3 regions of the Pantoea sp. KPR_PJ genome follow, and region 2 is predicted to be linked to each of the others. Evidence: predicted binding sites of a transcription regulator. Region 2 holds the regulator's gene; each other region holds the start of a gene.
The links. Region 2 encodes CRP, which controls carbon source genes, mostly activating them, when cyclic AMP is high. Its sites were predicted from a motif close to ATGTGANNNNNNTCACAT; they were not measured.
Positions count from the first base shown of each region.

Region 1: the regulator CRP is predicted to act here: its motif matches at 1,019-1,036, upstream of psiE (phosphate-starvation-inducible protein PsiE).
Region 3: the regulator CRP is predicted to act here: its motif matches at 1,326-1,343, upstream of HP564_RS17425 (iron-containing alcohol dehydrogenase).

Region 1 is NZ_JABMIK010000004.1:20,961-23,231, forward strand. Features, by position in the region: gene HP564_RS10615 (Na/Pi cotransporter family protein) at 1-787, opposite strand, end outside; gene psiE (phosphate-starvation-inducible protein PsiE) at 1,084-1,494, shown strand; gene ubiC (chorismate lyase) at 1,564-2,076, shown strand; gene ubiA (4-hydroxybenzoate octaprenyltransferase) at 2,107-2,271, shown strand, end outside.
Region 2 is NZ_JABMIK010000007.1:210,082-212,352, forward strand. Features, by position in the region: gene HP564_RS15705 (YccS/YhfK family putative transporter) at 1-1,031, opposite strand, end outside; gene crp (cAMP-activated global transcriptional regulator CRP) at 1,090-1,722, opposite strand; gene HP564_RS15715 (OsmC family protein) at 2,025-2,271, shown strand, end outside.
Region 3 is NZ_JABMIK010000009.1:131,849-134,119, reverse strand. Features, by position in the region: gene HP564_RS17430 (four-carbon acid sugar kinase family protein) at 1-1,264, opposite strand, end outside; gene HP564_RS17425 (iron-containing alcohol dehydrogenase) at 1,454-2,271, shown strand, end outside.

The DNA of each region.
Region 1 (2,271 bases), on a different contig from region 2:
AGGGGGCCAGCAGATTTATAAAGGGCAGCACCGCCAGCGATCCCAGCAGCTTGAACAGCAGGCTACCGAGCGCCACGCGCTTGCCTGCGGCATTGGAACCGCTGGCGTTCAGCATAGCCAGCAGGCCACTGCCAAGATTAGCGCCGATCACCAGGCAAAGTGCCACTTTAAAAGAGATGACGCCTGCCGCGGTCAGCGTAGCGGTAATCAGCACGGCCGCCAGGCTGGAGTAGCTGATAATGGCAAATACCGCGCCGATAAGCGCATCCAGCAGAATATCACCGGTCAGGCTGGAGAAGAGGACCTGCACGCCCGAGGCCTGGGTAATCGGCCGGGCAGCGCTGACGATCAGCTGCAACGCCAGCAGGATCAGACCAAGCCCGATGCTGGCGCGGCCCATTTGCCCGACGCGCGTCTGCTTGCGCGACAGAAAAAAGATCACGCCGAAAAAGATAAACAGCGGTGACAGCCAGGAGAGGTCAAAGGTCAGGATGCGCGCCATGATCGCGGTACCGACATCGGCACCCAGTACCACCACCAGCGCGGGAGTCAGACCCATCAAATTTTGCGCCACAAAGGAGGTGGCCAGCAGGGTGGTAGCATTGCTGCTCTGCACCAGCGTTGTTACGCCAATACCGGCCAGAAACGCCATCGGTTTTCGTTCAATACTGCGGCTGAGAACGCGGCGCAGATCGGCCCCGAAGACGCGCATAATGCCGGAGCGCACAATATGTGTTCCCCACACCAGCAGGGCAACGGCAGAAAGAAGATTAAGCAGGGTTAACACGGCATGTAGCTCCATCACCGTCAGGCCAAAAAGCCGCAGCATGCCAGCCTGACGGAGCGCGCACGCTGTAAAAGGAATAGTCGGTCAGGGCACGTTTTTTCCTGAGTTTTAAGCGACATGGCGCACTGCTGACCTGTTAACTGTAGTTCAGTCCGCTCACGGCGGTAGAAATAAAACGCGCCCGGTTTGGGCTTTTGCGTACTACTGTTGGTGGCCATCCTTAGTGCTATATTGTGATTTACGTCACATTGAAGCATGATGCAAAGTCATTTCTGTGAGTGACAAAAAGGCTAATCATGAACGCAAAATCCACCGGCGGTCAGTACATTGCAGTGGTACTACAGTGGGTGCTTAACCTGGGACTGCTGGCACTGGCCGTCATTCTGGCCGTCTTCCTCGGCAAAGAGACGCTGCATCTTGCTAACGTGTTGCTGAACACGGGCGAACAGGCCTCCTCCTATCTGCTGATCGAGGGGATTGTTATCTATTTCCTCTACTTCGAATTTATCGCGCTAATCGTGAAATATTTCCAGTCCGGCTATCATTTTCCTCTGCGCTATTTTGTCTATATCGGCATTACGGCGATTATCCGGCTGATCATCGTCGACCATAAAAACCCTTTCGATACGCTCTGCTATTCTGGCGCTATCCTGATTCTGGTGGTGACGCTGTGGCTGGCGAACAGTAACCGTCTGAAACGCGAATAGTCGCCGCCAGGTGTGCCCGCCGCGCCTCTGCGCTACACTGTTGCCCTCAAAATTGACGGGAGTGGTGAAATGTCGCAAGAGGCGCTCAGCTTATTACGCGCGCTCAACTGGCTGCCATCCACGCATGCAACGCTGACCGCGCCGCTGCTGGACTGGCTGATGGAGGAGGACTCCATGACGCGCCGCTTCGAGCAGCACTGTCGGCAGGTAACGGTGCGGCCGATGCGCGAAGAATTTATTGAGGCCGATGAGCTCACCGACGAAAGGGCGCTGCTACCGGACGATGCGCGCTTCTGGCTGCGAGAAATCGTACTGTGCGGTGACGATGAACCCTGGCTGATTGGTCGCACGCTGGTGCCAGAGAGTACGCTTAATGGCCCGGAGCAGATGCTGCAACAGCTGGGCACTCGCCCGCTTGGCCGCTACCTCTTTTCCTCTTCTACCCTGAGCCGCGATTTTATCGAGCCTGGCAGCGTTGGTGCGCTGTGGGGCCGCCGCTCGCGCCTGCGCTTATCCGGGAAACCGCTGCTGTTGACTGAACTATTTTTACCCGCCTCGCCGCTTTATCGCGACCTGGCCTGAGGACGATGAAACGTGGAAAAAAGCGTACAGATGAGCAAGTTTCAGGCCTATAGCCGCCTGATGCGTATTGATAAACCTATCGGCACGCTGTTGCTGCTCTGGCCAACGCTGTGGGCGCTGTGGCTATCCGGGATGGGGGTGCCGCCGCTATCGGTGCTGGTCGTGTTTGTGGCTGGTGTGTTTGTCATGCGTGCG
Region 2 (2,271 bases):
TGGCGATCGCTCATCAGGTCACGCTGGTAGAGCGGTTTTTGCGTGCGCAGCACCCGGGCGATACGGCTGAAATGATAGAAGCAGAAATGCCCGACGGGATTATCGGGGTGCTGACGGGTGATCTTCTCCAGCGCGCCGAGCGGCTTTTCCATCTCAAAGCGACTCGGTAGCTGGTGATAGAGGATGGCATCGGCCAGCGCACGTAGCCGTGCTGAAATAATTTTGGCATTCCAGCGGATCACCGCTTCCGCATGGCTGCGCTCGACCAGCTTCTGAACCTCTTCTGGCTGATGCAGGCTGACAGAGATATGTTCCTGCAAATCGAGTGCTACCTGAAAAGCGCGCATGAGCCGTTTATGGCTGTTGTCGCGGCTGGCAGAGAGCATGTGCATCTGCTGGTAGCAGGTATTAATCAGATCAACCGCTTTCTGCTGGCGCGCGAGCAGCGGCGGCAGCGCTTTTTCGGGATCGGTGAGCTGGGTCAGCAGCGTATATTTCGCGTCGCAGTAATCCGCCAGCTCGCGATAGATCAGGCTCAGGGTTTCACGCATCGGCTGCTCTTTCCACAGCCAAAACCAGAACCAGTTGAACAGCCCGTACCAGAGCGTGCCACCAATGTAGAGCAGCGGTGGCACATAGACTGGCATACGCCCAATCAGGCTAAGGGTAAAGATAGCCGCGACCAGCGTGCCAGGGAGCAGACGACCGTGCAGCGGGCTGATTTCGCCAGTCACGCCCAGCAGCAGCGGCAAGGCAAAAAGCACGGCAGGCAGCGGGACGCCTTTTAGCGTCAGCAGCTGGATCAGAAAGCTGCCGAGCGCAAACAGCGAGCCGCCGACCACCAGGCGTTTGAAAAAGCGTTTATGCGGCGTGTCCAGGCCAGCCACGTTGCAGCAGGCGGGAACGAGAGAGAAGAGCAGGCCTTTTTGCAAATCGCCAAACAGCCAGCCAAGCGCCACAGGAATGCACAACACCAGCGTCTGCCGCAGCGCATAGTTAACTTCGGGGTGATAGATGATTCGACGCCACATCACTTCACTGAAAACAGTAGCGGCGTGACAGAAACATCACGCCGGGAGAGAGAGGAAATCAGCGGGTGCCGTACACGACAATGGTCTTGCCGTGGGCGGAAATCAGATTCTGGTCTTCCAACATTTTCAAAATGCGGCCCACGGTTTCGCGTGAGCAACCAACGATTTGGCCAATTTCCTGACGAGTAATTTTGATTTGCATGCCGTCGGGATGCGTCATGGCGTCTGGCTGTTTTGCCAGGTTGAGCAGGGTTTGTGCAATACGTCCGGTCACGTCGAGGAAAGCTAAATTGCCCACTTTTTCCGAGGTAACCTGCAGACGGCGCGCCATCTGCGAAGAGAGACGCATTAAAATATCCGGATTCACCTGAATAAGCTGACGGAATTTCTTGTAAGAAATTTCGGCCACTTCGCACGCGGTTTTTGCACGTACCCAGGCGCTGCGCTCCTGACCTTCTTCAAACAGGCCAAGCTCGCCAATAAAATCACCCTGATTCAGGTAAGAGAGGATCATCTCTTTACCTTCTTCATCTTTGATCAGTACCGCAACGGAACCTTTCACGATGTAGTAAAGCGTTTCAGCCTTCTCACCTTGATGAATCAGCGTACTTTTGGATGGATATTTGTGAATATGGCAATGGGACAGGAACCATTCGAGTGTAGGGTCTGTTTGCGGTTTGCCGAGAACCATTCGCTATTATCCTCTGTTGTAATCGTGCCCAAAATGCAGAGTCATATTCTCTGCCAGGCGATGAAAGCTTCAAGCGTTTCCCGAGAGGGAGATTATTCGGGGTTCCATTTTGCGCCAGGCGCTTGAGGTGTCCCGCCTTCGTCCTTAATAAGACGAAACTATTTTCAGCACTGTTTGTAGCACAGCTTTTGTCAGCTGTCTTCTGTTGTCTCGCTTCAGCAGAGGGGGGATTACTCTGGATTGCTGTTTGTCAGGTGAACGCGTACTCTGGCGGCAAACAGGCTATTCTCGAGGGAAAAACAATGCAGGCAAGAGTGAAGTGGATCGAAGGATTAACCTTTTTGGGTGAGTCCTCTTCAGGGCATCAGATCCTGATGGACGGTAACTCGGGCGATAAAGCGCCCAGCCCGATGGAAATGGTGCTGATGGCGACTGGCGGCTGTAGTGCCATCGATGTGGTTTCTATTTTGCAAAAGGGCCGCAACGATGTGGTGGAGTGCGAGGTAAAGCTGACCTCGGAACGCCGTGAAGAGGCACCGCGCCTGTTTA
Region 3 (2,271 bases), on a different contig from region 2:
CGCCAAAACCGCCCGCTTTGGTCATCACCGGCAGGGTAAATTCACCGTTAAGCAGGAAACCGTGGGGCACACAGCCCGCCACGATGCCCTGAATATGGAAACCGCTGGCGCCCAGCGCCTTTGCGACCGCAATCGCCACATCGCCGCCGGAGAGATAGAGTCCGGCAGGGCATGACGTGCGGCACAGCGTCTGGGTCAGCTCGCCTAAGTAGTGGCAGATCGCCTCGCCAAGCTGCTGGCGCGTCATCTGATGCTGCTGACACAGCGCATCGATCTCATGGCGTTGATTGGCGCGCTGGCAGGTACGGATGACCGTATGGTGTCCGCTGCGCAGCGCAGCGGCAGCCTGTTGCGTCCACTCTGCGCTGTCGGGCCAGCGGGGTTGTGCAAACAGCTGGCGGATGTCGACATCCACCAGCGCAATATCGCGCTGCCGGGCCAGCCCGGCAATCTGCTGCTGTGCACTGGCGCTCATCGAGCCGATCACCGCCAGCACCGGCGTAGGAGCGCGCGCTACCTGCTGCATAGCCGGCGTATGACCAAAGACGCCACTCCTCCCCCCGCCACTTCCTGCTGCCAGCAGGCCCCCCAGCGCATCGCTCAGTCCAGCCGCACCCACCAGCAGCGGCGTCTCATCAAGCTGCGCCGCCGCGGCCAGGATGAGCGCAATATCGCTCTCCTGCTCGGCATCGATCACCACCACGCCCTGCTGTTGCGCCAGCCGCGCAGAAAAACGATCGCTGCGCAGCGTAGCAAGATCGATCTCGCTGCCCGCGATCCGCAACTGCGTCAGGACGTGCGCGCTGATTACCGGCGTTTTGGGATCGCTGGCATATTCGGTGTCGATCAGCGGCACGCCGTTGACCTCGACTTTTCCGTGGCGCGTTATGCGTCCCAGACGCGGGACGGCAGGCACAATCAGCGCCCGTTTTTTGCCACTGGTGGCCAGCGCGGCACGTACTTCTGCACCGATATTGCCGCGCAGCGTGGAATCAATCTTTTTAAACAGCCAGCCTTGTCGAATAAAGGCATCATGCTGGCGTATCACGGTCGCCGTGCGCGCCGCGGCCTCTGCCTCACTTATCGCACGGCTGTCGGTACTGATTACCCAGACGTCAGCCACGGCGGCATCAGGCAGCCTTTCGCTGTTGAACAGCACATGCACGCGCGCTCCCGCCTGTGCCAGCCCGCTGCCTGCATCGTTCGCGCCGGTAAAGTCATCGGCAATAACCAGCACCGGGGTTTTCCATGACGTCTGCGTCATCTTCTCTCCTGATTCGGCTCTTTGCCGCCAGATATGATTATATTCAATCATGATTGATTATATGTGAGCAAGATCAAATTAATCGAAATCAATATGACCTATAAAATGGGGCACAGTAAGTGATATACATCGCACTGAAGTGAGCAAAACCAATCATTCAGTCCGGCTTCGCAGTAATAAGGGTATGAAATGAATATCAACAGCACGGTAATTAGCGGCTATCAGGCACTGAACGACATTAGCTATCTGCTGAACGGAAAAACCAGCGCGCTGCTGGTAACGGATAAAAACATTGAAGGCATTCCGGCTGTGCAGGCGCTGATCGCCCAGCTGAAACAGCATGTTGTCAGCGTCAGCGTGGTGAACAGCGTACCGCCAGAGCCGAGCCAGCATGACGTGGCGGCAATCCTGTCGGCCCTGCCCACGCGTGACGTCGATCTGGTCGTGGGGGTCGGTGGCGGCAGCGTGCTGGACGTCGCCAAGTTACTCTCTGTGCTTTGTGTGGCTAACGCACCGACGCTGGACGCGCTGCTGGCCGGTGAAAAACCTGCCACGCGCACGACGTCGCTGTTGATCCCAACGACCGCAGGCACCGGCTCTGAAGCTACGCCAAATGCGATTCTTGCTATTCCTGAGCGTGAAACCAAGGTCGGCATTATCTCACCGGTTATGTTGCCCGACTTTGTGGCGCTGGTGCCGGAGCTCACCACCAGCATGCCTGCGCATATCGCCTCATCGACCGGTATTGATGCACTTTGCCACCTGATTGAGTGCTTTACTGCAACCGTGTCGAATCCGGTCAGTGATAACTACGCCCTCATCGGGATGAAAAAGCTGTTCGCCAGCCTCGAAACTGCCGTGGCCGAGCCGCACAATTTGCAGGCGCGCCTCGATATGCTCTGGGCCTCGTGGTACGGCGGTGCGGCGATTGCCCATTCGGGTACCCATCTGGTGCACGCCATGTCCTATCCGCTGGGAGGGAAATATCATCTGCCACACGGCGTCGC